DNA from 3 places in the Kitasatospora sp. NPDC056138 genome. Region 3 is predicted to be linked to each of the others. Evidence: riboswitches for the same ligand, from Rfam matches in the RefSeq annotation. Region 3 holds a riboswitch; each other region holds the start of a gene.
The links. A riboswitch is a leader RNA that binds a small molecule or an ion and turns the genes downstream of it on or off. The one in region 3 is predicted to bind thiamine pyrophosphate.

Region 1: another riboswitch for thiamine pyrophosphate. It lies ahead of ACFC1R_RS30150 (purine-cytosine permease family protein); the one in region 3 lies ahead of thiC (phosphomethylpyrimidine synthase ThiC).
Region 2: another riboswitch for thiamine pyrophosphate. It lies ahead of thiO (glycine oxidase ThiO); the one in region 3 lies ahead of thiC (phosphomethylpyrimidine synthase ThiC).

Annotation. Positions count from the first base shown of each region.
Region 1 is NZ_JBHJVK010000064.1:24,264-34,140, forward strand. Features, by position in the region: gene tkt (transketolase) at 1-37, opposite strand, end outside; gene ACFC1R_RS30135 (hypothetical protein) at 1,001-1,621, opposite strand; tRNA gene ACFC1R_RS30140 (tRNA-Ser) at 2,241-2,328, opposite strand; gene ACFC1R_RS30145 (S1C family serine protease) at 2,440-4,080, opposite strand; TPP riboswitch at 4,301-4,448, shown strand; gene ACFC1R_RS30150 (purine-cytosine permease family protein) at 4,441-5,808, shown strand; gene ACFC1R_RS30155 (glycerophosphodiester phosphodiesterase) at 5,961-6,770, shown strand; gene ACFC1R_RS30160 (ATP-binding protein) at 7,187-7,666, shown strand; gene ACFC1R_RS30165 (DUF5926 family protein) at 8,020-9,021, shown strand; gene ACFC1R_RS30170 (bifunctional DNA primase/polymerase) at 9,280-9,877, opposite strand, start outside.
Region 2 is NZ_JBHJVK010000005.1:199,987-209,863, reverse strand. Features, by position in the region: gene ACFC1R_RS05940 (Rv2175c family DNA-binding protein) at 1-156, opposite strand, end outside; gene ACFC1R_RS05935 (NAD(P)/FAD-dependent oxidoreductase) at 364-1,575, opposite strand; TPP riboswitch at 1,669-1,781, shown strand; gene thiO (glycine oxidase ThiO) at 1,776-2,945, shown strand; gene thiS (sulfur carrier protein ThiS) at 2,942-3,151, shown strand; gene ACFC1R_RS05920 (thiazole synthase) at 3,160-3,957, shown strand; gene pknB (Stk1 family PASTA domain-containing Ser/Thr kinase) at 4,146-5,870, shown strand; gene ACFC1R_RS05910 (sulfite oxidase-like oxidoreductase) at 5,944-6,573, opposite strand; gene bfr (bacterioferritin) at 6,774-7,253, shown strand; gene ACFC1R_RS05900 (bacterioferritin-associated ferredoxin) at 7,282-7,530, opposite strand; gene ACFC1R_RS05895 (class II 3-deoxy-7-phosphoheptulonate synthase) at 7,683-9,032, opposite strand; gene ACFC1R_RS05890 (anthranilate synthase family protein) at 9,327-9,877, shown strand, end outside.
Region 3 is NZ_JBHJVK010000002.1:201,041-210,917, reverse strand. Features, by position in the region: gene ACFC1R_RS02475 (DUF885 domain-containing protein) at 1-1,352, opposite strand, end outside; gene ACFC1R_RS02470 (sulfite exporter TauE/SafE family protein) at 1,585-2,316, opposite strand; gene ACFC1R_RS02465 (hypothetical protein) at 2,559-3,353, opposite strand; gene thiC (phosphomethylpyrimidine synthase ThiC) at 3,549-5,369, opposite strand; TPP riboswitch at 5,367-5,496, opposite strand; gene ACFC1R_RS02455 (hypothetical protein) at 5,594-5,800, shown strand; gene ACFC1R_RS02450 (SPFH domain-containing protein) at 6,113-7,603, shown strand; gene ACFC1R_RS02445 (VC0807 family protein) at 7,693-8,400, opposite strand; gene ACFC1R_RS02440 (3-oxoacyl-ACP synthase III family protein) at 8,593-9,603, shown strand; gene ACFC1R_RS02435 (glycosyltransferase family A protein) at 9,600-9,877, shown strand, end outside.

The DNA.
Region 1 (9,877 bases), on a different contig from region 3:
CGAAATCGGTTGCACTGCTCGGGATCTGAGTAGTCATCGGCTGCTCAGGGCTCCTCTCCAGGGGTGCTGCGGCTCGGTTGCACGGGGAGTCTGCAGAACGGGCGCAGGGCACTGAGAGGCCGTCATCGACGCTGCTGTCGCAGCTTCCGCCGGCGCCGTCCGAGGCACAGCGGGCAAGCCGCAGACCGGAGCCCACGGCCCTGCCCACGCCCGGAACTCTGCTTGAGCCCCGTCGGGACCGCCAACCGCCCCCGGCCGACTTCGTCACCTGAAACCGGCCACACCGGGGCGCCCGCGTGACGCGGTGGCCGAGCGGAACCGCCCGCCGAGGGAGCTCGTCTCCGGACTCGAACAGGTGGAGACGCTGTCGGCGGACGTGGCGTGCGACCGGGAGCGTCCCGCGACCCCGTTCCGCGGATGTTCCACCGGCGCTGGACGGAGGCGGGACGGCGGCGGGTCACCGTGGCGCGGGAACGCGAAGGGCGGGTACCGACTGCTTGCCGGTACCCGCCCTGAGTTGGGACTACGCCCACGTGCGGAGGGTGTCGGATTTGGACCCACGGTGACGGGTCACGCCACGACAGTTCTCAAGGGTTCGACGTCCGGAGTCATCTCGCCTGCCGCGAACCGGCCCGACGGTTGGTCCGAGCCGCATCGTCGTGGCTCACGGGACACACCTGGGGCAGGACCTGACACACGACGTGTTGCGGCAGCTCCGCAGCAGGTCAACGATGGTTCGCCGGGCACAGTCCGAGGTGGACGAAAGCCTGCATCACTTCCCCGGGCAGCAGGTCGCAGCCGTGCTGTGAGGGCTCGGCAGGCCGTCGGCGCGGCCGCCTGGTCGGCGGGACGAGAAACCTCCTGAGCACCCGTCAGCGGGACCCTGTCGCAGCCCGCCGATCGGCAGGTGCCCGCTGCGGCCCCGTGTGTATCCACGAAGCCGGGGGCGTCGGCCCGATTCCGGAGGGCCGGGAGCTTTCCTGTACTCCGGTCGGCGCTGTCACCACTCGTCCCAGTCGCCGATCACCCGGAAGCTGCCCGCGACGCCATCGCCACCGAACAGGCCCCCATGGACGGTACGGGTCACAACGCCATCGGTTTCGCCGTAGGGACCCACGACGGCGACCGGAGCACCGTTGTCGCAGGCAAAGCCGCGGAAGACCTCGACGGTCTTCCGGCTGTCATTGAAAATGCTGAAGCTACTGGCACCCAGTCCGCTGGCCGCAGAGATGCAGCCCTCGACGGCGGCGGGGTACTCGCGTTCGTTGAAGTAGATCCTTCCCTCTTCCTTGTGGCCGTAGCCGCGTCCGCCGCCCTCGCGGTCGCGGCCCTCGTCCCTCTCCCCGCTTGCGCGTCCGCCGCCCTCGCGGTCGCGGCCCTCGTCCCTCTCCCCGCTTGCGCTGCCGCCGCCCTCGCGGTCGCGGCCCTGCGCCTTCTCTCCGCTTGCGCTGCCGCCGCCCGAGGTAGCCACGGCAAGGGTGGCCGGCTGGACAGGCTGGGCCGCCCGCTGAACAGGCGGGGACGCCGGGGTGGATCCGGCGGTCGAGGCGTAGGTGATGCTGGTGGCTGCAAGGACCGCCGCGTTTCCGGCAGCGACCACGACTAATGTGCGCATGCGCATGTCAGTTCTTTCTGTCACACGGACGTCGGCCGGGCGACCGACCTGCGACGAACGTAACGACAGCCCCTATAGCTGTCATTTCGGACATGTCCGAGGTGTGACACCTGGAGTCCAGCCAGGTGGAAATGCGACACGCATCGCATGCCGGTGAAACATCCACCCTTCGCAAGGTGCCCACTCCTGGAAGACTCGCGTGGGCGCCGCAATCGGTACTGCGGCGATAGCCCCCTGCGGCCGCCGCTGGACGACCCGGTCGCCGTACCCCCGCTGCTCCATCAGCGACCACTGGTCACCTACGCGCTGAACCCCGGCCACCAGCAGCCCCGACGGCACTGCGGTGAGCATGGCCGCGGCGATGGCTACGACCTGGGCGGACAGGGCGGGCCCGGAAGGTGCTCGACGGCAAGCGGGACCAGGCCGGCGAGCAGATCGAGAGGGCACCGAGGGAGTCCCGGGAGCAGGACGACAGCCCGTCGAAGTAGTGGCCCACGCTGGCCCGCAACCGGCCCACACGCCGGTCGGGACCGGCACACGGGTGGGGCACCGAGGGACGACAAGCGACAGGGCGGGTACCGGCAATCAGCCGGTACCCGCCCTGATCTGGGACTACGCCCACGTGCGGAGGGTGTGGGATTTGAACCCACGGTGACGGGTCACGCCACGACAGTTTTCAAGACTGTTCCCTTAGGCCGCTCGGGCAACCCTCCTGGCGGAGGTCAGCCTAACGGGTCCGGAGGGATTCGGTGCACACCCTTTTCCGGGACGGGCCGTTTCCTCAGCGGGTCGTTTCCGGAGTGGGGTGGTTCACCGGCAGGGCGTCAGGGGGTGTCGCCCTTGCGCTCGCCGAGGGTCACGGTGGTCTTGGCGGTCTTGCCGTCACGGGTGTACTCGACGGAGACCTTGTCGCCGGGCTTGTACGTCCAGATCTCGCTGACCAGGGTCGGGGCGCTGTCGATCGGGTGGTCGCCCAGCTTGGTGATGACGTCGCCCGCCTTGAGGCCGGCCTGGTCGGCGGGGCCGCCCGGGGTGACGGCCGGGGTGCCCTGGACCGGGCCGGTCTGGATCTGGGCGCCGTCGCCCTTGTAGTCGTCGTTGCGCAGGATCCCGAGGATCGCGTAGACCGGCGTACCGGTCTTGATCAGGTCCTGGGCCACCCGGGCGGCCTGGTTGACCGGGATGGCGAAGCCCAGGCCGATGCTGCCCGCCCGGCCGTTGGAGCCGCCGGTGTTGGACTGGATCGCCGAGTTGATGCCGATCACCGCGCCGGCGCTGTTGAGCAGCGGCCCGCCGGAGTTGCCCGGGTTGATCGAGGCGTCGGTCTGCAGCGCGTTCATGTAGGACGACTGCGCGCCGGTCTCGTCGCCGGAGGCCACCGGACGGTCCTTGGCGCTGACGATGCCGGTGGTGACGGTGCCTTCGAGGCCGTACGGCGCGCCGATGGCGATGGTGGCGTCGCCGACCGCGACCTTGTCGGAGTCGCCGAGCGGGAGCGGGACCAGCTTGTCCTTCGGCGGGTCGTCGAGCCGGATCACCGCCACGTCGTAGCCCTGGGCCCGGCCGACCACCGAGGCGGTGTAGGCGGAGCCGTCCGAGAACTTGACGGTCAGCTTGCCGCCGTTGGCCGCCGGGGCGACCACGTGGTTGTTGGTGAGGATGTGGCCCTCGGTGTCGAAGACGAAGCCCGTACCGGTGCCGGACTCCTGCGAGCCCTGGGCCTTGATGGTGACCACGCTGGGCAGCGCCTTGGCGGCGATCCCGGCGACCGACTCGGGCGACCGGTCGACGGTCCTGTCCCCGGCCTGGATGGTGGTGCTGGTGTGGCTGGCGCCGGAGTTGGCCGTGCTGCCGACGTTGCCGTTGACCGCGGCGCCGACCGCACCGCCCGCGAGACCCGCCACCAGGGCGACCGCCGCGATCAGGGCGACCAGGCCGCCGCGCTTGCGGGTCGGCGGCTTCGGAGCGCCGAAGTCGTCCGGGTAGCCGGGGACACCGGGCTCGCCCGGACCGGCCGGGGGCGCACCCCAGCCGCCGAGCGGCTGGCCTGCGCCGAACGGGTGGTGCGGCTGCCCCTCGGCGGCGAACGCGGTGGTCTGCTCGGCCGGGGCGCCCGGCGCCGCGTACGGGTTCTCGGCGGGCGGCGCGGCCTGGACCACCGGCGGCGGCGCGTCCAGGTAGCCCGGCGCGGCCGGGGCCGCGGGCGGCGGGGCGTCCAGGTAGCCGGGGGCCGGCGCGGCGGGAGCGGACCCGGCCGGCGCGGAGGAGGACGCAGAAGGGGCGGACTCGGAAGACTCGGCGTCCTCCGAGGCGCTCAGCTTGGTGAAGGAGAGCGTCGGCGCGGACTCGACGACCGGCGGCGCGTCGGCCGTCCCGGTGTCATGAGCCGGACCCACCACCCCCTGACCGTCGGAGGTGCGCGCCTCCTCCGGCCCGGTGGACCCACTCGCGTGCTCGGTGCTCACGGACGACCTCCATAGCTGACAGGACCTTGGCCCATAGTTTTTCGCATCCGGGATTCAGATGCCGTAAGGAGCGTTCTGAAGAACTCGTGAGAATCCTTAACCAATCCCGACATGCCCCCGACAGATACGCCACCGACAGGGTGCACCGTCCGTCCGTGATCCGGACAGCCGCCCCCGGGCCTTGGGGGTTCCGGCGCCCGGCGGTTACCCTGGCCGCTCCAAACTGACACGCGGGAGCTTGGACCGTCCAGGCTGAGAGTGCGCCGATCGGACCGTACGCCATTCATCATGGCGGCGGGCACGAGGGGGCGCAGACCGCTCGAACCTGTCCGGGTAATGCCGGCGTAGGGAGCATCGGCCATGTCGGCTGTCTCTGCACCATCCTCCGACGCGTCCGCGAGAGCCTCCGAGCGCTCCGAAGCACCGCTGACGCTCGACACCGCACCGCCGCGCACGCTCGGCTTCCGCGACCAGTTCGCGCTCTGGGCCAACCTCGGGGTCAGCCTGATGGGCTTCAGCGGTGCGGCCACCGTGCTCGGCGCGGCCGGGTCCGAGCTGTCCTTCACGGCGGCCGTGACGGCGATCGTGGCGGGCACGGTGATCGGTACCGCGATGCTCGGCGTGGCCGCGCTGATCGGCGCCCGGACGGGTGCCCCCGCGATGGCCTCGCTGCGCGGCCTGTTCGGCACGAAGCTCTCCTACCTGCCGACGGTGCTGAACATCGCCCAGTGCATCGGCTGGGGCGTCTACGAGCTCATGGTGATCGCCATGGGCGCGCAGGCGGTGGTCGGCACGGACGGCTGGCGCTGGCTGTTCGTGGTGCTGGCGGGTGCGGTGACCACGGTGCTGACCATCTGGCCGCTGGGTTCGATCGCGGTGCTGCGCAGGTACGTCGCCGCGGCGGTGGGCCTGGCGATGGTGTACTTCACCGTCCAGCTGGGCCGTCTGGGCTTCCCCGACCCGGGCGCGGGCAACTGGAACGGCTTCCTGCACGCGACCGACGCGATCGTGGCCGTCTCGATCTCCTTCGTCCCGCTGGCCGCGGACTACACCCGGCACTCGCGCACCCAGGGCGGCGCGTTCTGGGGCACCTTCTCCGGCTACACGGTGGCCCAGGTCTGGTGCTACGTGCTGGGCCTGATCGCGCTGCTGCAGTCCGGCGGCGACGTCTCGAAGATCTTCTCCTCGTTCACCGGGGTCGCGGCCGGCTGGGTCTTCCTGCTGGTGCTGGTGCTGCGGGAGACCGACCAGTCGTTCGCCAACGTGTACTCGACCGCGATGTCGGTCCACAACCTGTTCCCCCGGGTGGACCGCCGCGTGCTGACCGGCGGGATCGGGGTGCTGGTCACCGTGCTGGCGCTGCAGATCCAGGAGTTCACCGCCTCGTACTACAACTTCCTCGGCCTGATCGGCTCGGTGTTCGTGCCGCTGCTGGCGGTGCTCGCGGTGGACTACTTCCTCGGCGCGGGACGCCACGGCTGGAACCTCGACCAGGACGCCCCGACCCGCTGGCTGATGCTGGCGCCGTGGCTGCTCGGCTTCGCCACCTACCAGTTCCTGGCACCGACGCCGATCGCCGACTGGTGGACCGGTCTGTGGACGGACCTCCAGTCCGCCGTGCACTTCACGCCGCAGGAGTGGAGCTCCGCCTCGCTGTTCGGTTTCCTGGTACCGGCGTTGGCCACCTGGCTGCTGACCCTGGTCCGCCGCGACGAGACCGTCGGCTGACCCGATCCGCCCTTCCCGAAGTGATCCGTCCCCGGAGCGAACCCGGGGACGGATTCGTTTTCCGCCACATTTCTCCCGGCACAGGTTTTCTTCACCACGAGTTCCCCGTGCCGACGGCTCCGGTCCATCCGGGGCCTCGTAGGCTTGGCGCCGTGGAAACCCGGAACCTCTCAGCGTCGGCGCCAGGAACCCTCGACCGCGAGGCCGTCCGGGTCATCGCGCACCGGGGCTCCTCCGCCGCCCTCCCCGAGCACACCCTCGCCGCCTACCGCCGGGCGATCGAGGAGGGGGCCGACGGCCTGGAGTGCGACGTACGGCTGACCGCCGACGGCCAGTTGGTCTGCGTCCACGACCGTACGGTCCGGCGCACCTCGAACGGGCAGGGCACGGTGTCCGCGATGACGCTGGCCGAACTCTCCCGGCTGGACTTCGGCTCCTGGAAGTCGCCCGAGGCGCCCGAGCCCAGCCCCGTCCTCACCCTGGCCGAGCTGCTGGAACTGGTCGCCGACGCCGGGCGGCGGATCGAGCTGGCGATCGAGACCAAGCACCCGACCCGGCACGGCGGCCGGACCGAGACGGAACTGCTGCGCATGCTGGGGCACTACGGCCTGCTGCCCGCGATGTCCGGCGAGTCCGCGGTCCGGGTCATGAGCTTCTCCGAGCTCTCGCTGCGCCGGATCCGCCGTGCCGCACCGGCGATCCCCACCGTCTACCTGCTGGAACGCCGACTGCCGCTGCTCGGCCGGACCAGGGCGCTGCCCGGCGGCGCCCGGATCGCCGGCCCCGGCATCGAGCTGATCCGGGCCGACCCCGGCCTGGTACCGGCGCTCCGGCGGGCCGGGCACCGGGTGCACGTGTGGACGGTGGACGACCCGGCGGACGTCGAGTACTGCCTGGAGCTCGGCGTGGAGGCGCTGATCACCAACCGCCCGCGCGAGGTGCTGGCCCAACTGGGCCGCTGAGCAGGCCACCAGGCACCCCGGCGGTACTCCTGCCGCGCCTTCGGCGGTACCCCTGCCGCTCCCCCGTGGCAGGAGCGGCGACAGGACCGGCGACAGGACCGGCGACAGGCGCCGCCAGTGGCAGGTGAATTGGTGCACGCGGGCGTGAAGCGGGCGCAAACAGCGGCGCAAACACGGCTCAAGCCACTCGTGTTGGCGAATTCCATACGCTTTCACAACAGTGCGTGAGCAGGTAATCACCATTTGCGTACCGTGAGTTGCGGCACCGGGAAATGTCCGGCCGGGTTCACCGACCGGTCGTTTCCGACGGATTCCCAGGGGGCATCCATCCCTCGGCGAATGCTGAAGGAGGTCCGGGGGTGGCTTTGATGGTCGCGCACGCTGTGCTTGTCAAGTCCGGTCCCACTTCATCGACCATGGCCGTACCGCACGGCCCTGCCAGTGTCGCAGTCGCGCGGCGAAGGCTGCGGCGTGATCTGGGGGACCGCGAGATACCGGATGCGGTGATTGACGATGCAGTACTGATCCTTTCCGAACTGCTCAGCAATTCCTGTCGATACGCCCGTCCACTGCCGATCCCGGCGGCGCTCGGCGACGAGGTGGAGAGCGCCGCGGCGGCCGATCTGCTCGACCCCGATCTCGGCGAGACCGGCGGGATCCTGGTCCGCTGGCAGTTGCACGGCGAGGACCTGCTCGCGCTGGAGGTGACGGACGGCGGCGCAGCCACCCGGCCGCTGCCGGCCCGGCCGTCGATGACCTCGCGCGGCGGCCGCGGCCTGGGCATCGTCGGGCAGTTGGCGAGCGACTGGGGCGTGCGGGACGCGCCCGGCCAGGTGACCGTGTGGGCCCTGCTGCCCGTCCGGGCGCACTGCACACCGACCGCCAGGAGCGCCTGACCCCGGGAGCGCCCCGCTTCGGGCACCGCCGGCTTCGGCGTCCTGATCCGGACGCCTCCGGATCCGGTGGCCTGATGCGGGAACACCCGGATCCGGTCGCCGCCCGGTTCGGACTGACGATCAGGCGGACTCACGATCAGCCGGCCTGCGGGGCGCGCTCGGGCGTCCGGCCGGGGGCAGGCGAGGCCCAACCGGCCCGCCGGGCCCGGCCGCTCGCAGCCCTCCTCCGGTTCGCACACGGCTGACCGGACCAGGCCCCGTGCCCCGGGCGTCGACGAGGTGCCCGACATCGGCGGGAAACCTCAGTAGGCTGCCCGGGAGCAAGTCGTCGCCGTTCCCGGGAGAGCCGCACCATGGCCAAGAAGGCCGCGAAGAAGTCGCCGCAGCGCCGTCCGTCCACCACCGTGAGCACGGGAGAGGTCCCCGTCGTCGGTGCCCGTGAGGACTGCCCGTGCGGCTCGGGCCGCCGCTACAAGGCCTGCCACGGCCGGGAGGCCGCACACGCGGTGCAGGAACTGGTGCACCGTCCGTTCGAGGGCCTGCCGGGCGAGGCCGACTGGGTCGCACTGCGCGAGCTGGTCCCGGCCGCGACCGCGCCGCTGACGCTGAACGCCGAGGCCGCCGCGAGCGCGGTCGGCGAGGTGCCCTCGGTGACCCTGGCGACCGTGCTGCCGCTGGCCTGGCCCGCGCTGCGCCGCCAGGACGGCTCGATCCTGCTCGGCCTGCAGACCCAGTCCTCCTCCGGCGACCTGAGCCGCGACCTGGCCGACGCCCTCGAACTGGCCCTGGCCACCGAGCCCGGCACCCCGGTCCCGGCCCGCCGCACCGTCGCCGGCGGCCGCCGTCTGCAGGAACTGCTCGACGTGAACGCCGAGTTCGCTCCGACCGTGTTCAGCGGCTTCGAGTTCTGGCTGGAGGACGCCGAGGGCGCCACCGGTGAGGTCGCCGCCTCGCTGGAGCGCGCCAACGCCTCCGCCATCCCGACCGAGAAGCTGGCGTCCGTGGACGCCGCGTACTGGTGCGCCGCCACCGACAAGAACCACCTGCGCTGGGTGATGACCGTCCCCGAGGAGCACCTGCTGGACGCCCTCGCCCGGCTGACCGCCGCCGACCAGTCCTCGCTCGGCCAGGACACCCGCCTGGTCGGCTCGTTCCGCGCGCACGGCCTGACCGTGCCGGTCTGGGACCTGCCCTCGACGATGACCGCCGACGAGTGCGAGAAGCCCGCTGCCGAGTTCGCCGAGCGCCTCGCGGACACCCTCACCGCCCTGGCCTCGGCCGACGCCACCCCGCTGACCGGCGACGAGCGCCGGGCCCGGGCCAACCTGGTGAACCGTCAGGTGACGCTCAACTGACAAGCCATCAGAAAGAAAAGTGACTCGCGTCACATTACCCCTCGGTTTCCCCCTCGATTCGGGGAAATCACCAGGTGACACGGCTCGTGGATGACCCGTGGACAAATTGGCGCGGACGCGGATCTTTGTTAGCATTTAAACAGTCCGGTCGCTGGTGCATCCCCCGTCGCCAGCGGCCGGATCTTTCATTTTCCGGGGCGCCCGGCCGGGGTGTTCTCCCGGGGCGCCCGCAGCGTGGAACCGCACCGCCCGCCGACGTCAGAAGGCCAGTCGACTGCCCCCCGGGGCGGCCCGGCTCGCCGCGATCAACCCACCCAGCAACGGCTCCACTTGGGGCAGCACGGGCATCCCCTCGGACGGCGTCCGCACCCAGCGGACCGAGCCCGCTCCGGTCCGCGAGGGCGGCAGCAGCAGATAACCGTCCGGCCCGTGGAAGCGCAGCGAACCCGGCACCCAGGGCAGGTCCGCGAGCAGCCCGCCGAGCCCCTCCAGCGTGTAGGGCGCCACCAGCAGGACGTACCGGTGCCTGCTCGCCAGCACCGGGCCGAGCGGCAGCCCGAGCAGGTCGAAGTACGCCAGCGCCCGCTGCCCCGCCTCCGCCGGGAGGCTCACCGCGCAGACCGCCCGGCCGGTGGCGAGCAGCACGGGCGAGTCCGGACTGCGCTCACCCCACCACCAACTCACCATCCGCGCGTCGGTGCTGGCGGCCAGCAGCGGCGGGTCGTGCGGGTGCGCGCCCGGCACCGGGCACCTCGGGTCGTCGCAGGAGCACGGCCCGAGCAGTCCGGGCACGGCGTACGCGCCGGGGAGCACCGGCCAGCCGCGCCCGGCCGCCGCCAGCGCGGTGCGCAGCAGC
Region 2 (9,877 bases), on a different contig from region 3:
AAGCGACCGGTTCTCGCCACGCCGGATGGCGATCAGCTGGCCGGTCTTCACCATGTTGCGGACTTCGGTCACCTGCACGCCCCACAGCTCGGAGATGTCGGGCAGGTACGTCCACTCGGGGACCAGGGCTTCAATCTTGGGATTGATCTCACTCACGGGACCAGACTCTCACCTCGCGGCGCTCCGGCGCACCTACCGCCTCCGGGACCGCCCCGCCACCCGCCGCCGGGTCGGCCGTCCTGGTACCTGGCGGAGCCGTAGGACATGCTCGCGGCCACGGTGGCCCGGGTCGCCGGGGTGTCGTGCGCGGCGGCCGGGGCGGCCGCCACCCGGTCGGGCTCGCCCCCGGCCGTGCGGTCGCCCCTAGGCCAGCGCCGCCTTCAGCTGGACGGACGGGTCGGCCGCCTTCGCCGGGTCCAGCACGGCGCCACCGGCGATCAGCCGCCGCGCCTGGTTGACGTCGCGCGGCCGGTCCACCCCGAGCACCCCGACCAGCCGGTCCTCGCGCAGCCAGAGCACCGCCCAGGACGGGTCCTGCGCCGAGCCGCGCCAGAGCAGCCGGTCCGCCCCGGCGTGCCGCCCGGCGTACTGGACCATCCGCCCGAACTGCTCCGACCAGAAGTACGGCACCGGGTCGTACGGGCCCTCGGTCTCCCGGCCGAGGGCCGCGCCGAGCACCGATGCGGCCACCGCACGGCCGGACTGGAGCGCGTGGTCCCAGTGCTGGACGGCCAGCCGGGTGCCGGACCGGGCGGAGGGGTACGAGACGCAGTCGCCGGCCGCCCAGACGTGCTCGGCGCTGGTGCGCAGTTGCCCGTCGACCAGGACCGCGCCGGTCGCGTCCAACTGGACGGCGCTACCCGCGAGCCAACCGGTGGCCGGGCGGGCGCCGATGCCGACCACGACCTCGTCGGCGGGCAGCCGGGTGCCGTCGGTGAGCAGCACCGCGTCCGGTTCGACGGCCGCGACGCCGGTGCCGCAGCGCAGTTCGACCCCGGCGGCGGCGTACCAGTCGGCCATCAGTGCGCCGAGTTCGGCGGGCAGGGCACCGGCCACCGGAGCCGGTCCGGCCTCGACCACCGTCACCTCGCAGCCCAACTGCCGTGCCACCGTGGCGGTCTCGGCGCCGATCCAGCCGGCCCCGACCAGCACCAGCCTGGCTCCGGGCACCAGTTCGGCCCGCAGCGCGAGCGCGTCGTCCACGGTGCGCAGCACCCGGGCGCGGTCGGATCCCGGCAGTGCGACCGGTGCGGCGCCGGTGGCGATCACCAGGCCGCCGTACGGGAGTTCACCGGCGCCGGTGTGCAGGACGCCGGGGGTCACGGCGGTGGCGCGGCGGCCCGGCAGCAGTTCGATGCCCAGGTGCTGCCAGTCGATGTCGAGCTCGGTGGAGTCCCGCTTGCCCAGCAGGACGTCCTTCGAGAGCGGGGGTCGGTCGTACGGCGGGTGCGGTTCCTCGCCGACCAGGGTTATCGGCCCGCGCCAGCCACCCTGCCGCAGCGCGAGCGCCGCCTGCGCCCCCGCCAGCCCGGCGCCCACGACGACGATCGGATCCGTGATGCTCAGCTCTGCCACGCGATCACCCTACCGAGCCGGATACCGGCGTCCGGGTGATTGTCCACAATGCGTATGTGCCTTCGGCCCGGCCGGCCCCCGGCGTTATGGTGGGTGGAGCATCACGGGAGCCCGGTGCACCGGGCTGAGAGGCGGGCTGAGGCGGCCTGCGACCGTCCGAACCTGATCCGGGTCATGCCGGCGAAGGGAGAGACGAGACTGTGGCACGTTCCGGAACCGGCGTGCTGGTGATCGGCGGCGGCATCATCGGGCTGGGAGTGGCCTGGCGGTCCGCCCAGCGCGGTCTGGCCGTCACGGTGGTCGACCCGGCCCACGGCGGCGGCGCGGCCCAGGTCGCGGCGGGGATGCTGGCGCCCGTCACCGAGCTCCAGTACGGCGAGGAGCCGCTGCTGCGGCTCGGCATGGCGTCCAACGAGCGGTACGCGGCCTTCGCCGCCGAGCTCTCCGCCCTCACCGGCCTGGACACCGGGTACCGGCAGACCGGCACCCTGGCGGTCGCCCTGGACTCCGACGACCGCGCGGAACTGCGTGAACTGCACGCCTTCCACCAGCGGCTCGGCCTCGACTCGCACTGGCTGACCGGCCGCGAGTGCCGGAAGCTGGAGCCCATGCTCGCCCCGGGAGTGCGCGGCGGGCTGCACGTCACGGACGACCACCAGGTGGACGGGCGCCGGCTGTCCGCTGCTCTGGTGCGCGCCTGCGAACTCGCCGGGGCGCGGCTGCACCGTGCCGAGGCCACCGAGCTGCTGGTCGAGGACGGGCGGGCGACCGGGGTCCGTCTGTCCACCGGCGAGACCCGGTACGCCGAGCAGATCGTGCTGGCCGCGGGTTCGCGCAGCCATCTGCTGCCCGGCCTGCCCGAGGGCGTGCTGCCCCCCGTCCGGCCGGTCAAGGGCCAGGTACTGCGGCTGCACATGCCCGACGCGCTCCTCGCGGTCCAGGGCGGCACGCCGTTCCTCTCCCGCAACGTCCGCGCGGTGGTGCGCGGTCAGCACATCTACCTGGTCCCGCGCGCCGACGGCGAGCTGGTGATCGGCGCGACCACCGAGGAGCAGGGCTACGACACCACGGTCACGGCCGGAGGGGTCTACGAACTGCTGCGGGACGCGCACGAGTTGGTCCCGGGACTGACCGAACTGCCGCTGGTGGAGACCAACGCGGGGCTACGGCCCGGCTCACCGGACAACGCCCCGCTGCTCGGCCCGAGCGCCCTCCCCGGACTGGTCGCGGCCACCGGCCACTACCGCAACGGCGTACTGCTCACCCCGGTGACGGCCGACCTGCTCGCCGACTACCTGGCCACCGGGGTCACCCCCGAACTCGCCGCCCCCTTCTCCCCCAGCCGCTTCGGCACAAAGGTCCCCGCATGAACGAGATCCCACTCACCGTCAACGGCGAGCCGCGCCGGATTCCGCCCGCGACCACGCTCGCCGAGGTGGTCGCCACGCTGAGCAAGGCCCCGCAGGGAGTGGCCGCCGCACTGAACGAGGCCGTCGTCCCGCGCAGCGCGTGGGCCGACACCGTCCTGGACGCGGGCGACCGCATCGAGATCCTCACCGCCGTCCAGGGAGGATGAGCCGCGCCATGGCTGACGATCTGCTGACCATCGCCGGCACCACCTTCAACTCCCGCCTGATCATGGGCACCGGCGGTGCGCCGAGTCTGGAGATCCTGGAGCAGGCGCTGCGCGTCTCGGGCACCGAACTGACCACCGTCGCGATGCGCAGGGTCAACCCGGGCACCCAGGGCTCGGTACTGGACGTCCTGACCCGCAACGGCATCCGCATCCTCCCCAACACCGCCGGCTGCTTCACCGCCGGAGAGGCCGTGCTGACCGCGCGGCTGGCCCGCGAGGCGCTCGGCACCGACTGGGTCAAGCTCGAAGTCATCGCGGACGAACGCACCCTGCTGCCCGACCCGATCGAACTCCTCGACGCCGCCGAGACCTTGGTCGACGACGGCTTCACCGTGCTCCCGTACACCAACGATGACCCGGTGCTGGCGCGGAAGCTGGAGGACGTCGGCTGCGCGGCGATCATGCCGCTGGGCTCACCGATCGGCTCGGGCCTGGGCATCCGCAACCCGCACAACTTCCAGCTGATCGTCGAGAGCGCGAACGTCCCGGTGATCCTGGACGCGGGCGCCGGCACCGCCTCCGACGTGGCGCTGGCGATGGAACTCGGCTGCGCCGCGGTCATGTTGGCCTCCGCGGTCACCCGCGCCCAGGAGCCGGTGCTGATGGCCGAGGCGATGCGGCACGCGGCCGAGGCGGGCCGCCTCGCCCACCGGGCAGGCCGCATCCCGCGCCGCTTCCACGCCGAGGCCTCCTCCGCGATGGCCGGCCGTGCCGACCTCGACCACCGCGAGCGGCCCGCGTTCTAGGGCGCGGGCTTCGGGAGCGCGGGAAACCACGCGGCACGGCGGGGTCCGGGGGGTGCGACGCGCCCCCCGGGCCCGGCCGGGCAGCGGTGTCCTTCGGCCCGGGCGGCGCCCCGCGCCCCGGAGAACCGCTGCCCGCGGGTTCGCTCCGAAGGGCCCTGTCTGCGACCCCATACACTCCTCTGGTGGACATGACGCTCGACGACCCCCTGATCGGTACCCTCCTCGACGGCCGGTACCGGGTCGATCAGCGCATCGCCACGGGTGGTATGTCCACGGTCTACCGGGGCACCGACACCCGGCTCGACCGGGTGGTCGCGCTCAAGGTGATGCACCCGTCACTGGTGGACGACCCCGACTTCACGGCCCGGTTCATCCGCGAGGCCAAGGCCGTCGCCCGGCTCACCCACGCCAACGTGGTCAACGTCTTCGACCAGGGCGCGGACGGCCGCACGGTCTTCCTGGCGATGGAGTACGTCCCCGGGTGCACCCTGCGCGACCTGCTGCGCGAGCGCGGCGCGCTGAGCGCCCGGGCGGCCCTGGACATCCTGGAGCCGGTGCTGGCCGCCCTCGGCGCCGCGCACCGGGCCGGTCTGGTGCACCGGGACGTGAAGCCGGAGAACGTCCTGATCACCGAGGACGGCCTGGTCAAGGTGGCCGACTTCGGCCTGGTCCGGGTGCTCTCCGGCGGGGACGGCGCGGTCACCAACACCACCTCGGCCACCACCGTGCTGGGCACGGTCTCCTACCTCGCGCCCGAACAGGTCCAGCCCGGCATGCCCACCGACCAGCGGGTGGACGTCTACGCGGCCGGCATCCTGCTCTACGAGATGCTCACCGGCACCAAGCCGCACGTCGGGGACAACCCGATGCAGGTGATCTACCGGCACCTGCACGAGGACGTCCCGCCGCCCTCGCTGGTGGCGCCCGACATCGGCCCCGGGCTGGACGCCATCGTGGCGGCCGCCACCGCCCGCGATCCCCAGGGCCGGCCGTACGACGCCGTCGAACTGCTGGCCACCCTCCAGCGGGCCCGCCGCTCGCTGACCCCCCAGCAGCTGGACGCCGAGCCGCCCACCTCGTCCAGGACCACCCCGCAGCACCCCACCGGCGAGGTGACCGCCCCGGTCGCCCGGCAGGTGGAGCACACCAGCGTGCTGGAGTTCCCCACGCTCAGCCTCACCCGCCCGCGCCCGTACGACGAGCCCCTCCCCGACCGCGCCGCGCGGCCGCGGCGCTCGCGCCGACCGCTGATCTGGACGGCGGTGGTGGCCGTGCTGCTGGCCCTGGTCGGCGGGGCGAGCTACGTCCTGTCCGGCGCGGTGTACGCGACGGTGCCGAGCGTGCTCGGGCAGACCCAGGCGCAGGCGGTGCAGACGCTGGACAGGGCGGGGCTGCAGGGCACGTTCGGCCAGCAGTTCAGCGAGAGCGTCCCGGCCGGCCAGGTGATGGCCTCGGACCCGGGCGTCGGGCAGCGGGTGCGCAAGAGCGACCCGGTGAAGGTCACGCTCTCCAAGGGGCCGCAGCGGATCGCCGTCCCCGAGCTGACCGGGAAGCCGCTGGAGGAGGCCCGCAAGGCGCTCACCGACGCAGGCCTGGCGCCGGGGGCGACCACCGAGGCGTACAGCGACTCCGTCCCGCAGGGCGCGGTGATCAGCGCCACCCCGGGCGCGGGCCGGCAGGTCGCGGTGAACACGCCGGTGGCGATGGTGGTCAGCAAGGGCATGACCCCGGTGCCGAACGTGGTCGGCCTGACCAAGGACGCGGCCGCCAAGGCCCTGACCGACGCCGGTTTCCAGGCCCAGACCAGCGGACTCGACTTCTTCGGCACCGGCAAGGTGGTCAGCCAGAACCCGCCCGCCGGCCAGCCCACCCGGCAGGGCTCCGTGGTCACCCTGAAGCTCCCCGCGTTCTGACCCTCCGGGGCCCTGGCGACCGGGCCCCGGAGCGGCGCGCGGCCGGTCGCCCCCGACTGCCGCAGCGGCCCGTCTACCGCAGCGGCCCGTCGCCGGGCTCCTCCTGGTACGAGTAGCGCTTCTCCGCCCACGGATCGGCCAGGTTGTGGTAGCCGCGCTCCTCCCAGAAGCCCCGGCGGTCGGCGCGCATGTACTCGACCGCACGCACCCACTTGGGCCCCTTCCAGGCGTACAGGTGGGGGACGACCAGGCGGACCGGGAAACCGTGCTCGACGGTGAGCGGCTCGCCGTTGCGGTGGGTGGCGAACACGGTGCGCGGGTCGGCGAAGTCGGCGAGCCGCAGGTTGGAGCTGTAGCCGTACTCCGCCCAGACCATCACGTGCGTGACGTCCGGGGCCGGCGGCACCAGGTCGAGGACGGTCGCGGCCGCCACGCCGCTCCACTCGTTGCCGAGCATCGAGAACCGGGTCACGCAGTGGAAGTCGCCGTGCACGGTGGTCCTGGGAAGGGCGTGGAAGCCCGCGAAGTCCCAGCTGTGCTTCTCGGCGGAGGCAGTGGCCCCGAAGACCTGAAAGTCCCAGGTCAGCGGCTTGAACCGGGGAACGGGTCCGTAGTGCAGCACCGGCCAGCCACGCTGCAGCCGCTGGCCTGGAGGGAGTCTCGGGTCAGACGGCTGAATCGGTTCCTGTTCGTACTGACCCATGGCTCCATGGTGACAGACGGCGGACCGCGCGCCGCGCGCGCCCCTGATCAGCGCCTCGCGACCCCCATAAGGGGCAAATCGGATATTCCTCACTATGTTCCAGTAAGTGTGAACTTACTGGAACTTTCGCCCAAGAGGGTGCCACGATGCGGTCACAGCCGTTGTTTTCGCGCGCGACGCACGAGCAGGAAGGCACCGCCATGAAGGGCGACTCCGAGGTCATCGAGTTCCTGAACGAGCAGCTCACCGCCGAGCTGACCGCCATCAACCAGTACTTCCTGCATGCCAAGATGCAGGAGAACTTCGGCTGGACGAAGCTCGCGAAGTACACCCGGCACGAGTCCTTCGACGAGATGAAGCACGCCGAGGTGCTCACCGACCGGATCCTCTTCCTCGACGGCCTGCCCAACTACCAGCGGCTGTTCCACGTCCGGATCGGCCAGACGGTCAAGGAGATGTTCGAGGCCGACCGTCAGATCGAGGTCGAGGCCATCGACCGGCTGAAGCGCGGCATCGTGGTGATGCGGGCCAAGAACGACGTCACCTCGGCCAACATCTTCGAGGACATCCTGGCGGACGAGGAGCACCACATCGACTACCTCGACACCCAGCTGGAGCTGGTGGAGAAGCTCGGCGAGGCCCTCTACATCGCCCAGGTGATCGAGCAGCCGGAGTCCTGAACCGCCGCCCCCTGAGCACCGCCCGGTCTCAGGCGGCCCGCAGCGGCTCGACCAGCTCGGTGTTCGGCTCGGCCAGCCCGAGCTTGGCGGCCAGGCGGGCGGTCGGGCACGGACGCGCGCCGTGCTCGCCGAGCAGCGCCTGGATCCGGCGCACGCAGGAACCGCAGTCGGTGCCGGCCTTGCAGCCCTTGGCGATCTGGCGCGGGGTGCCGGCACCGCCGTCGATCTGCTTCCTGACCTGGTCCTCGGTGACCGCATGGCACATGCACACGTACATCGCGGTCTCTCCCGGGGGTTGCGCTCACAGGGTCAGCGAAGGCTTGCCTTACCTCGCCAAGCCTTACCTTACCCAATGGTCGGAGCATGAAAAAGCCCCTCCGCTCCCGGTCTGCCGGAAAGCGGAGGGGCGTTCGTCACAATCGGCCGACGTCAGTGGCCGCGGTACATCTCCGCGACCAGGAACGCCAGGTCCAGCGACTGGCTGCGGTTGAGCCGCGGGTCACAGGCCGTCTCGTAGCGCTGGTGCAGGTCGTCGACCAGCACCTCGTCGCCACCGCCGACGCACTCGGTGACGTCGTCACCGGTCAGCTCGACGTGGATGCCGCCCGGGTGGGTACCGAGCGCGCGGTGCACCTCGAAGAAGCCCTTGACCTCGTCGAGCACGTCGTCGAAGCGGCGGGTCTTGTGGCCGGTGGCGGCCTCGTAGGTGTTGCCGTGCATCGGGTCGCAGATCCAGACCACCTGGGCACCGGTCGCGGTGACCTTCTCCACCAGGGTGGGCAGGTGCTCGCGGATCTTGCCCGCGCCCATCCGGGTGATGAAGGTGAGCCGGCCGGGCTCGCGGTCCGGGTCGAGCCGGTCGATCAGGGTGAGCGCCTCGTCGACCGTGGTGGTCGGGCCGAGCTTCACCCCGATCGGGTTGCGGATCTTCGACGCGAACTCGATGTGCGCGTGGTCCAGCTGCCGGGTGCGCTCGCCGATCCAGACCATGTGGCCGGACACGTCGTACAGGTCCCCGGTCCGCGAGTCCACGCGGGTCAGCGCGGTCTCGTAGTCGAGCACCAGCGCCTCGTGCGAGGAGAAGAACTCGACCGTCTTGAACTCCTCCGGAGCGACCCCGCAGGCCTTCATGAAGGCCAGCGCGTTGTCGATCTCCTTGGCCAGCGACTCGTAGCGCTGCCCGGCGGGCGAGTTGCGGACGAAGTCCTGGTTCCAGGCGTGCACCTGGCGGAGGTCGGCGTAGCCACCGGTGGTGAAGGCGCGGACCAGGTTGAGCGTCGCGGCGGAGGCGTTGTACATCCGCTTCAGGCGCTCCGGGTCCGGGATCCGGGACTCGGGCGTGAACTCGAAGCCGTTCACCGAGTCGCCCCGGTACACCGGGAGGGTGACGCCGTCCCGGGTCTCGGTGGACTTGGAACGCGGCTTGGAGTACTGGCCGGCGATCCGGCCGACCTTGACCACGGGAACGGAGGCGGCATAGGTCAGCACCGCCGCCATCTGCAGCAGGGTCTTCAGCTTGTTGCGGATCTGCTCGGCCGACACGCCGTCGAAGGCCTCGGCGCAGTCACCGCCCTGCAGCAGGAAGGCCTCACCGCGCGCGACGGCACCGAGCCGGGCGCGCAGCTGGTCACACTCGCCTGCGAAGACGAGCGGCGGATACGAGGCGAGCTCCGCAAGTACCTTGCGCAGAGCCTCTTGGTCCGGCCATTCAGGCTGCTGCGCCGCGGGAAGGGACTGCCAGCTCCGGCCAGCCCCGTTTGTCTCAGTTGTCACGGTCACAGGTCCAGGCTACGGGGTGTGACAAGCGATTTGTGACCGGCGCCCGATGGGTGAGACGACACGTGGACATTCCCGTGACCGGACTCACGCCCGGGACGCGATCCGCTAGGCTCGTGACCATGAACGCGCCGCACACCCTCTGCTGGTGGTGGGCCGACCCTCCGGGTGGCCCACAGCTCGCGCGTCCCTAGACGACACGACGGCCGCCCCTCGGGGCGGCCGTCGGCGTATCGCACGCAGGCCCTCCGGGAAGAGCGGACCAACCACCGCCCTGCCAACGAAGGAAGCCGTACCGTGCACCTCACCGACCTGCTCGCCCGCCTCACCGCCCCCGGCGCTCCGGCCTTCGCCCTGCTGCACCGCCGCGCACCCAGGCTCGCCCCCGACACCGTCGAGGTCCTGCTCGGCGAGACCGGCACGTACGACACCCTGGCCGAGCTGCCCGTCCCCGCCGGTGTGCCCGGGGGCGGTCCGCGCCACGACCTGCTGGCCCTCGTCCCGTACCGGCAGATCCGCGAGCGCGGTTTCGAGGCGCACGAGGACGACGCCCCGCTGCAGGCCCTCTCGGTCCGGGAGCAGTACGCCTTCCCGCTCGCCGAACTCCGCCCGGCCCTGCCCCAGCTACCCGTCTCGCTGTCCGACGCCGGCTTCGACATCGACGACGCCGAGTACGCCGGGATCGTCCACCGGGTGATCAGGGACGAGATCGGACGCGGCGAGGGCGCCAACTTCGTCATCCGCCGCGACTTCCGGGCACGGCTGGACGACTTCACCCCGGCCCTCGCGCTCTCGCTCTTCCGAAGGCTGCTGGAGCAGGAGCGCGGCGCGTACTGGACCTACCTGGT
Region 3 (9,877 bases):
TCGATGATCACGCGGATGATCCGCAGCATCTGCTTGTCGAGGTACCCCAGCCGGCGGGCCGGATCGGTCAGGAAGCCGAGCTCGTCCATCAGGCGCTCGGCGTACAGGGCCCAGCCCTCGGTGTTGGCGCTGACGCTGCCGAGGGTGACCTGGTAGCGGCTGAGCCGGTCGGCGACCGCGACCCACCGGGCGAGCTGGAGGTGGTGCCCGGGAACGCCCTCGTGGTACCAGGTGCTGACGATCTCCCAGGTCGGGAAGGTGTCCTTGCCCAGGGTCGGCAGGTAGGTCCGCCCGGGACGGCTGAAGTCGAGGCTGGGCCGCGAGTAGTACGGCGCGACGGAGCTGCCGGCGGGCGCGATCCGCGACTCGACCCGGCGCAGCGGCCCCGAGATGTCGAAGTGGACCCCGTCCAGGGCGGCTATCGCCTCGTCCATGATCTGCTGGAGCCAGCGGCGGATCTCCTCCTCGCCCTTGATCGAGTGGCCGTGCTCGTCCAGGTGGTGCATGGTCTCCCGGACGGTCGCACCGGGCAGGATGCGGCCGGCCACGGTCTGCATCTCGGCGACGTTCCGGTGGAACTCCTCCCAGGCCCAGGCGTACGCCTCGGCCACGTCGACGTCGGCACCGGTGGAGAACCGGGCGGACCGCAGGTAGCGCTCGCGGCCGACCGCGTCCGGGACGTCGGCGACGGCGGGCAGGTAGGTGCCGTGCAGCCAGTCGCGGAACTCGCCCACGGCGGCGGTCGCCCCGGCGGCGGCCGCGTCCAGCTCCGGGCGCAGCCGTTCGGCGGCGGTCGAGACGAAGCCGGCGAACCAGCCCGCGCCGCCGGTGTCCCGGCCGGTCCAGGCGTCGAGCTGGCGGAGCACCGCCTCGGTCTGTCGCGGGGCGGAGAGCAACCCGCGCGCGATCCCCTCGGTGAGGGTGGTCCGGTAGCCGTCGATCGCGCCCGGGAGGTTGCGCAGCCGGCCGGCCACCGCCGCCCAGTCCTCGTCGGTGTCGGTCGGCATCAGGGTGAAGATGGACCGCAGCCGCTGGACCGGTGCGTTGATGTTGCGCAGCGAGCGGAAGTGGTCGCCGGCGTCGTGCACGGCGAGTTCGGCGGTGAGCCGCTCGCGCAGCAGCCGGGCGCAGGCCTGCTCGGCGGGGTCGGTCGCGGCGGGTGCGGCGTCCAGGGTGACGAGGGTGCGGCGGGCGAGCCCGGCGAGGGCCTCGAATCCCTCCGGCGACAGGTCGGGCTGCCGCTGGTCGCCCGGGTTCAGCCCGAACGCCGTCGAGGTCATCGGGTCCTGCGCGGCTACCTGCTCCACGTGGTCGTCGGCGATACGGCGTGGTGTGATCAGGTCATCTGACATGTCATCATCCTGTCGCACGGGCACTCGGCCCGTCAGTACCCGACGGCACCCCGTCAGTACCCCGACGGTTTCCCCGGATCACGCGGGTGCCCGTCCGCCGCGCCGCTCGGCCCGTGCCCTGCAGTCCGCGCGCCGTGCATTTCGCGCGCCGTGCATTTCGCGCGCCACGCGGTCCGCACCGCCGATGCATCCGCCGCCCCGGCGTCTCGGCGTCTCGTCCGCAGGAGCGGCGCTAGAGCCCCCACAGGCCCTTGCCCAGTGTGGTCAGCCCGCCGGCGAGGGCGAGCAGCAGCACGGTGCGCCGGGCCCGCCGCTCCGGCACCCGGTCCGCGAGTGCCTTTCCGACGACCGCGCCCGCGGTGATGCCCGCCGCGACCAGCAGCCAGGCCGGTCCGGTGAGCCGCGGAACTCCCTTGGCGGCGATGGAGAAGGCGTTCACCAGCACCCCGTAGAACTGCGCGTTGGGTACGAACTCCCGGGTGGTCCAGCCGGCGTTCACCGCGTACAGGGACACCGCCGGACCGCCGACCCCGGCGGAGGAGTTCATGAACCCGCTCACGGCACCTGCCGCGAACGCCCCTCGGACGCCTCGCAGGGCGGGCACCCGGGCACCGCTCATCACCAGCAGCACGGCGCCGCTCACCAGCGCCCCCAGGCCGGCCAGCAGTGTCGGCTCGGGCAGCCGGGTGGCCACCCAGGAGCCGGCCGGGACGGTGCAGGCGGCGGCCCCGACCAGCGGGAGCATCGCGGTCAGCCGCACCTGCCGCCAGCTGCCTGCGAGCCCGACCGCGCTGATCGCCCCCGCCGCACAGTTGGACAGCACCACCCCCTGTGCCGGGCCGAGCAGCAGCACCAGGACCGGCGCCGCGACCAGGGCGAACCCGATCCCCGCCAGCCGTTGCACCGACGCGCCCAGCAGGACGGTGCAGCCCAGCAGCAGGTCGGCTGCCCAACCACTCGTCACAGACGGCTCCTCACGGGTACTCCCGGTCGACGGCGGCCCCCTCGTCCGCCGCCGCACGCCGCACGCCGCACGCCGAACGCCGCATGCCGCACGGGCGGCGCCGCCGCTCCGGGAAGCCCCATCCTCCTCCCGGTGCGGCGCAACCGACAGGCTGACGTCAGTCGACCGGCAGGAGGCGGACCCGCTCGCCCTGGGCCTCGGACTCCTCCGGCCCGGCGGCCGACCAGGTCTGACGAGCGGGCCTACGTGTCCCTCGGCACCGGCACCGCTGCCGCACCGGTCGGCCGGCTCCGCCCGCCATCGACACCGGCAGGGACCGGCGAGGACAGCCGGAAGGCGACATACAGCAGCACCGCGGTGAGCGTGCCCAGCGGTACCCGGACCAGGAGTCCTGCCGCCTGGACCAGGAAGAAGTACGGCGGCTGCGGGGACGTGCTCAGAACGACGGCCTGCCAGTGCTCCAAGACCTCGATCACGAGGGCGCCCAGCAGCACCACCGGCAGCACACGCAGGACGGTGCGCCGGCCACCGTGGGAGAGTCCCCAGGCCCGGCGGAGGCCCTGCCCTTGAAGGAGGATCACCATCGGCAGCAGCGCGGCGGCGAAGGCCAGGTACAGGGAACCCAGGTAGACCACCGCCATCGCGGGCGAGAAGACGACCGCGGTGTACGTCTCGATGTCGATGTGGATCAGCAACCTCAGCAGGCCGAGGACATCGAGTGCCACCAGCCAGGCCGCCAGCCGCCCGATCCGCCGCGGGTCGGGCCGCAGTGCTGACAGGATCCCGTGGCCGCCGTCCAGGATCCGCAGCTTCGCGGACCAGCCCCAGGCGGCGATGAGGCCGCTGACGGCAAGTCGCAGCGTGTCGCTCGCCGCCCACAGCCCCGAGCCGCCGAGCGTCGTGCAGAACGTCAGCACGGCCAGGTCGGCCGCCCCGAACAGCACCTCCACCGCGAGCAGCCGCCACCAACAGGCCGCCGGGGTAAGCCGTATGAGCCCCCACCAGGTACTGCGGGGCCGCTCAGCCAATTCGATCACCGGGCGACCGTAGCCCATCGGCGGTGCCTGTGCATCGCCATATCCGGCTGCGCGCTTCCGGTCCGTTGCGAAGGCCGGAACGGGGATCTGCGACTCGTCGCCCAGGACGTTCCTCGGCAGTGGCCGGACGCGCCGAAGCGCCGCGCTGGGAAGCCCCCTCCTGCCTCCCAGTGCAGCGCCTGCGCAGACGGTCGGTCAGTCGGCCAGCGGGAGGTAGACCCGGTTGCCCTGGGCCGCGAACTCCTCCGACTTGGCGGCCATCCCGGCCAGTGCCTCGGCGTCGTAGCCGGACGGGACGGCGGTGGAGCCGTCGCCGTGCTCGTTGCGGATCTGCTGGGAGATCTTCATCGAGCAGAACTTCGGGCCGCACATGGAGCAGAAGTGCGCCGTCTTGGCGGGTTCGGCGGGGAGGGTCTCGTCGTGGAACTCGCGGGCGGTCTCCGGGTCGAGGGCCAGGTTGAACTGGTCCTCCCAGCGGAACTCGAAGCGGGCGTCGGAGAGCGCGTCGTCCCAGGCTTGCGCGCCGGGGTGGCCCTTGGCCAGGTCGGCGGCGTGGGCGGCGATCTTGTAGGTGATGACGCCGGTCTTCACGTCGTCCCGGTTGGGGAGGCCCAGGTGCTCCTTGGGCGTGACGTAGCAGAGCATGGCGGTGCCCCACCAGGCGATCATCGCGGCGCCGATGCCCGAGGTGATGTGGTCGTAGCCGGGGGCGACGTCCGTGGTCAGCGGGCCGAGGGTGTAGAACGGCGCCTCGTCGCAGATCTCCTTCTGGAGATCCATGTTCTCCTTGATCTTGTTCATCGGGACGTGGCCCGGTCCCTCGATCATCACCTGGACGTCCTTGGCGCGGGCGATCCGCCCGAGCTCGCCCAGCGTCTGCAGCTCGGCGAACTGCGCCTCGTCGTTGGCGTCCGCGATCGAGCCCGGACGCAGGCCGTCACCGAGCGAGAAGGTGACGTCGTAGGAGCGCAGGATGTCGCAGAGCTCCTCGAAGTTGGTGTAGAGGAAGTTCTCCTGGTGGTGCGCCAGGCACCAGGCCGCCATGATCGAGCCGCCGCGCGAGACGATGCCGGTCTTGCGCCGGGCCGTCAGCGGGACGTAGCGCAGCAGCACGCCCGCGTGGACGGTCATGTAGTCGACGCCCTGCTCGCACTGCTCGATGATGGTGTCGCGGTAGACCTCCCAGCTCAGGTCCTCGGCCCTGCCGTCGACCTTCTCCAGCGCCTGGTAGAGCGGCACGGTGCCGATCGGCACGGGGGAGTTGCGCAGGATCCACTCGCGGGTGGTGTGGATGTTCCGGCCGGTGGAGAGGTCCATCACCGTGTCGGCGCCCCAGCGGGTCGCCCAGGTCATCTTCTCCACCTCCTCCTCGATGGAGGAGGTCACCGCGCTGTTGCCGATGTTGGCGTTGATCTTGACGAGGAAGTTGGTGCCGATGATGGCCGGCTCGACCTCGGGGTGGTTCACGTTCAGCGGGATGACGGCCCGTCCGGCCGCGACCTCGGCCCGGACGAACTCCGCCTCCAGGCCCTCGCGCAGCGCGATGAACTCCATCTCCGGGGTGACGATGCCCCGCTTGGCGTAGCCGAGTTGGGTCACCGCGGCCCCGTCGCGACCGCGCAGCGGGCGGCGCGGTCGGCCCGGGAAGACCGCGTCCAGGTTGCGCAGGTTGCCGCCGCGCGGCGAGGTGTGCTTGATCCCGTCGTCCTCCGGGCGCGCCTCGCGGCCGTCGTACTCCTCGACGTCGCCGCGCTGGCGGATCCACGGGTCGCGCAGCGCGGGCAGGCCGCGGCGGACGTCGGGCTCGTACGCGGGGTCGGTGTACGGGCCGGAGGTGTCGTACAGCGGAACGGACCTGCCGTTGGTGAGCCGGACCTCGCGGAACGGGACCCGCAGGTCGGGCCGGGAGCCCTCGCGGTACGCCTTGCGCCATGCCGGGGTCGGGTAGCCGGTGCCCGCGCTGGTGACGGCCTCGGACGTGCTGCGGGCAGGCTGCTGTGCATCAAAAGTGGTCATGTCGGACCCTCTACTCCCTACGCCGGCATTACCCGGTCCAGGTTCCTGCGGTCGGCGCAGCGTTCGGTACGCAGGTACCGGTCAGCGCCCTCTCAGCCCGGTGCTCCGAGCTCCCGTGTCGGCAGGCGGTGTTGCCTGCGTCAGACGTCCAACACCGTAGCGGGCGGATCGCAGCTGGTCCAGATGGGTTCCGGTCGTCCGGGGCGGCGGGCAGACTGGGGCTCATGGTGGGCTACACGGGCCGGGTCACCGGCAGGGTCGGTGCCGGACTGGTGGGCGAGGTGCTGCTGCACGTGCCCGAGCGGCAGGGGACGGAGGCGTTCCTGGCGTACCCGTCGGTGGCGGACGAGACGCTGACGGTCGGCACGCCGGTGGTCGTGGTGGAGTACCAGCCTCCGCGCACGGTCTACGTGGTCCGTGCGCTGGCCTGAGACCGGTCGGCCCGGGACCGGTCGGCCGATGGACGGTCAGCCTGCGCCCGGTCGGCCCGGGAGCACTGCGAGACGTGAAGCCTGACGCGAACTCCGTCAGGTTCCGCGCGGACGTGGTGGAGGCGGCATCCGACTCGTCCGCATTGTCGCCACGTTGACGCAATCTTGACGGGTTCGATGCAGAACACGGACCGCCCGAGCTTCCCAATGGATCTCGCGGGGCGCAGAATTTCCTGCTGCCACCGGTTCCGCGCCATTCCTGCACAACAGAGCGCAGCCACGGAACCGGTGCCCTGAAGGGGGAGAAAGCCGATGTTGATCGGCGCCGTGGGAGCCGTCGTTGCTCTCGTTGTCATCGTGACCGTCTTCAAGCTCATGTGGCGTGTGGCCGAGCCGAACGAAGCACTGGTCATCTCCGGATCCAGGCACCGCGCCGAGGGGGTCGGCGAGAGCATGGGATTCCGGATCGTCACCGGGCGGGGAACGCTCGTGACGCCCGGCGTGCAGGTGGTCCGCCGACTGTCGCTCGACCTCAACGAGGCCGACCTGGATGTCGAGTGCGTGACCTCGCAGGGAATTCCCGTGCACGTCAAGGGAGTTGTCATCTTCAAGGTCGGCGACGACGCGGTTTCGATCGCCAACGCCGCCCGCCGCTTCCTGGACCAGCAGAAGCTGATGGGCCAGCGGGTGCACAACGTCTTCGCCGGTCACCTCCGGTCCATCGTCGGTGGGCTGACCGTGGAGGACATGATCCGCGACCGCGAGCGGCTGACCGGGGAGACCCGGGCCGCGTCCGGCTCGGAGATGGAGAAGCTCGGTCTGATCATCGACTCGCTGCAGATCCAGGAGATCCTCGACCCGACCGGCTACATCACCAACCTGGCCGCGCCGCACGCCGCCGCCGTCCAGCGGGACGCCCGCATCGCGGCCGCCGCGGCCGACCGGGCGGCCACCGAGGCCGAGCAGGAGGCCTTCGCCCGCAAGGCCGAGGCGACCCGCAACTCCGGTATCCAGCAGGCCGGTTACCAGGCCGAGATGGACACCGCCGCCGCCCGCGCGCTGCAGGCGGGCCCGCTGGCACAGGCCGCCGCCCGGCAGGAGGTCGTGGTCCAGGAGACCAAGGTGGCCGAGCTGGAGGCGCACCGCAAGGAGCAGCAGCTCCAGGCGGACGTCCGCAAGCCGGCCGACGCCCGTGCCTACGAGACCCGTACCAAGGCCGAGGCCGACCGTGACGCCCGTATCTCGGCGGCCCAGGCACTGGCCAAGGAGACCGAGCTGAAGGCCGCCGCCGAGGCGAACCGGGTGAAGATCGCCGCCGGCGCCGAGGCCGAGGCCACCCGGGCCCGGGGTCTGGCCGCCGCCGAGGCGACCAAGGCGACCGGTCAGGCGGAGGCCGCGGCCGCGGAGGCCAAGGGTCTCGCCCAGGCCGAGGCGGCCCGGGCGCTGGGTCTGGCCGAGGCCGAGGCGATCAAGGCCCGCGCGGCCGCGCTCGCCGAGAACCAGGAGGCCGTGGTCGCCCAGCAGCTCGCCGAGAACTGGCCCGAGATCGTCCGTGCGGGCGCCGAGGCCTTCGGCAACGTGGACCACATGGTGCTGCTGAACGGTGCCGACGGCATGGGCGAGATGTTCGCCAAGGCGCTGACCATGGGCGGCACCGGCCTCGGCCTGGCCCGCCAGCTGCTCTCCGCGATGAACGCCGGCGGCGAGGGCGGTGCCGCGGTGGCCGCTCCGGGCGTGACGGCCACCGGCGCCGCCGCGAAGCCGGTCAGCCAGGCGATTCCGGTGCAGGAGCAGCAGGGCTGATCCGCTGACCGGCACAGCACACCGGGCCCGGTCGCCTTCGTCGGCGACCGGGCCCGGTGCGGTGTTCAGGGAAGTCTCGGAGCCGGGGGTCAGGCGTGCTCGGTCTCGGCGACGACCAGGCCGTACAGCCGGCCGGCGAAGGCGTTCCCGACCACGATGCCGAGGACGATCGCGCAGACCATGAAGACCGAGCCCAGCCAGGCCATGGTGGCCACCGGCAGGGTGTACGCGCCGATCACCTTGGCCACGCACTCGGCCACCAGCACGGTGCCCCAGACCAGCGAGAAGGCCCGCTCGTGGCGCCGGAAGGACACCGTGGCACCCGCCGAGGCCGCCGTGCCGGACGCCAGCCGGTCCCAGGCCGCCGACTTGGCGGCGTCGCCCTTGACGATGAAGGGCCGCATCCCGGCGGTCATCATCGGACGTCCGGCGAGGACCGAGCCCAGCACGGCGAGGCCGATCACGCTGCTGATCGCACCGTCCTTGGCGATCATCAGCCGGGCGTCCCCGGTGACCAGCGAGAGACCGATGCCCACCAGGTTGACCACCAGCACCAGGGCGGCGAACGCGTTGAGCGAGCGCTCGCGCACCAGCTGGGCCCCGGTGCGGACGGCGGGCACCACGCTGGAGATGGTCAGCGAGGCGACCAGGCCCAGGCCGAACACAGAGTGCGCCGCGTAGTAGGCCAGCAGCGGCAGTGCGACGTCGATGAGCAGCGGCCGGAGCGGGGAGCCTTCGCCGTGCTCCGCCGTGGTCTCGGCGGGGCGCTCCATCGTGCTGCCGGTGGTGAGTGCCATGATCCGTGCCTCCGTGTCGGTCCGTGCCGCGTGCTTCCCTGTGCCTCAAGAATCCCGTCCGGGGCCCGGTGCCCGGCAGTGCCTGCCGTCCGGGAAGCGCCATGACGGATGTCATGGTTGAGCTGATCGCCCGTCACGGCTGAGTACCCGTACTCAGGCCGCCGGGCGGCGCCGGGCAGAAGCATGGAGGACATGAACCTCCAGACACCGGGCGTCGGCATCACCGCCGTGGGCTCCTTCCTGCCCGAGCAGGTGCTGACCTCGCGGGAACTCCAGGACCAGGTCGCCTCCGGCAGCGGACTGCGGCTGCCTGAGCGGATGTTCGAGAAGGCCACCGGCATCGTCACCCGGCGGTTCGCGGCGGACGGCGAGTACGCCTCGACGCTCGCGCTGGGTGCCGGGCGCCGCGCGCTGGCGGCCGGCGGCTACGACCCGCTCGACATCGACCTGCTGCTGTACGCCTCCGCCACCCGGGACGTCATCGAACCGGCCACCGCCCACCTGGTGCAGGCCGAACTCGGCTCGCGCGCCCACGCGTTCGACGTCTCCAACGCGTGCAACAGCTTCATCAACGGCATCGACGTGGCCCGCGCGATGATCCTGGCCGGCCGGGCCGGGCGCGCCCTGGTGGTCACCGGCGAGACGCCCAGCCGGGCGATGCGCCGCGACCCGGGCGGACTCGCCGAGCTCCGTGCGGGTTTCGCCGGCTACACCTTGGGCGACGCGGGTGCGGCCGTGGTGGTGGAGGCGGTGCCGCACGGCGGGATCCTCGACGTCGAGACCGAGACCGCCTCCGAGCACTGGACGGTCGGCGGCATCCCCGGCGGCGGGTCGCGGCACCCGCGCGGCGACGAGTACAGCTACTTCCACGGCGGGGGAAAGGAGTTGCGCGGCGTCTTCGAGAAGATCGGCGGCGACATCCTCACCCGGGTGGCCGCCCGCACCGGCCTGGGCTGGGACGCGTACGCCCGGGTGCTGGTGCACCAGGTGACCGTCCCGTACCTGGAGCGCTTCGTCGAGCTGACCGGGGTCCCGGCCGATCGGCTGGTACTGACCGTGCCCGAGCTCGGCAACATCGCCAGCGCCACGCTCGGCGTCCAACTCGACCGAATACGGGGAGAGTTGCAGCGGGGAGACCGGGTTCTGCTGGTGGGCCTCGGTGGCGGTGTCAGCCTGATGACGATGGTCTGGGAGGTCTCGTGAGCGAGCTGTGGGTGGTCGTCCCCGCGTACCAGGAGGAGGCCCGGATCCGGGGCACGCTGGACGCCCTGCTGCGCCAGCGGGACCGCGACTTCCGGCTGCTGGTGGTCGACAACGGCTCCAGCGACCGGACCGCCGAGCTGGTAAGGGAGTTCGGCGGGCGGGCACCCTTCCCGGTCGAGGTGCTGGTGGAGACCGAGAAGGGCGTCGGCTGTGCGGTCGACACCGGGTTCCGGCACGCCATCGCCGCCGGCGCCACCGTGCTGGCCCGCACCGA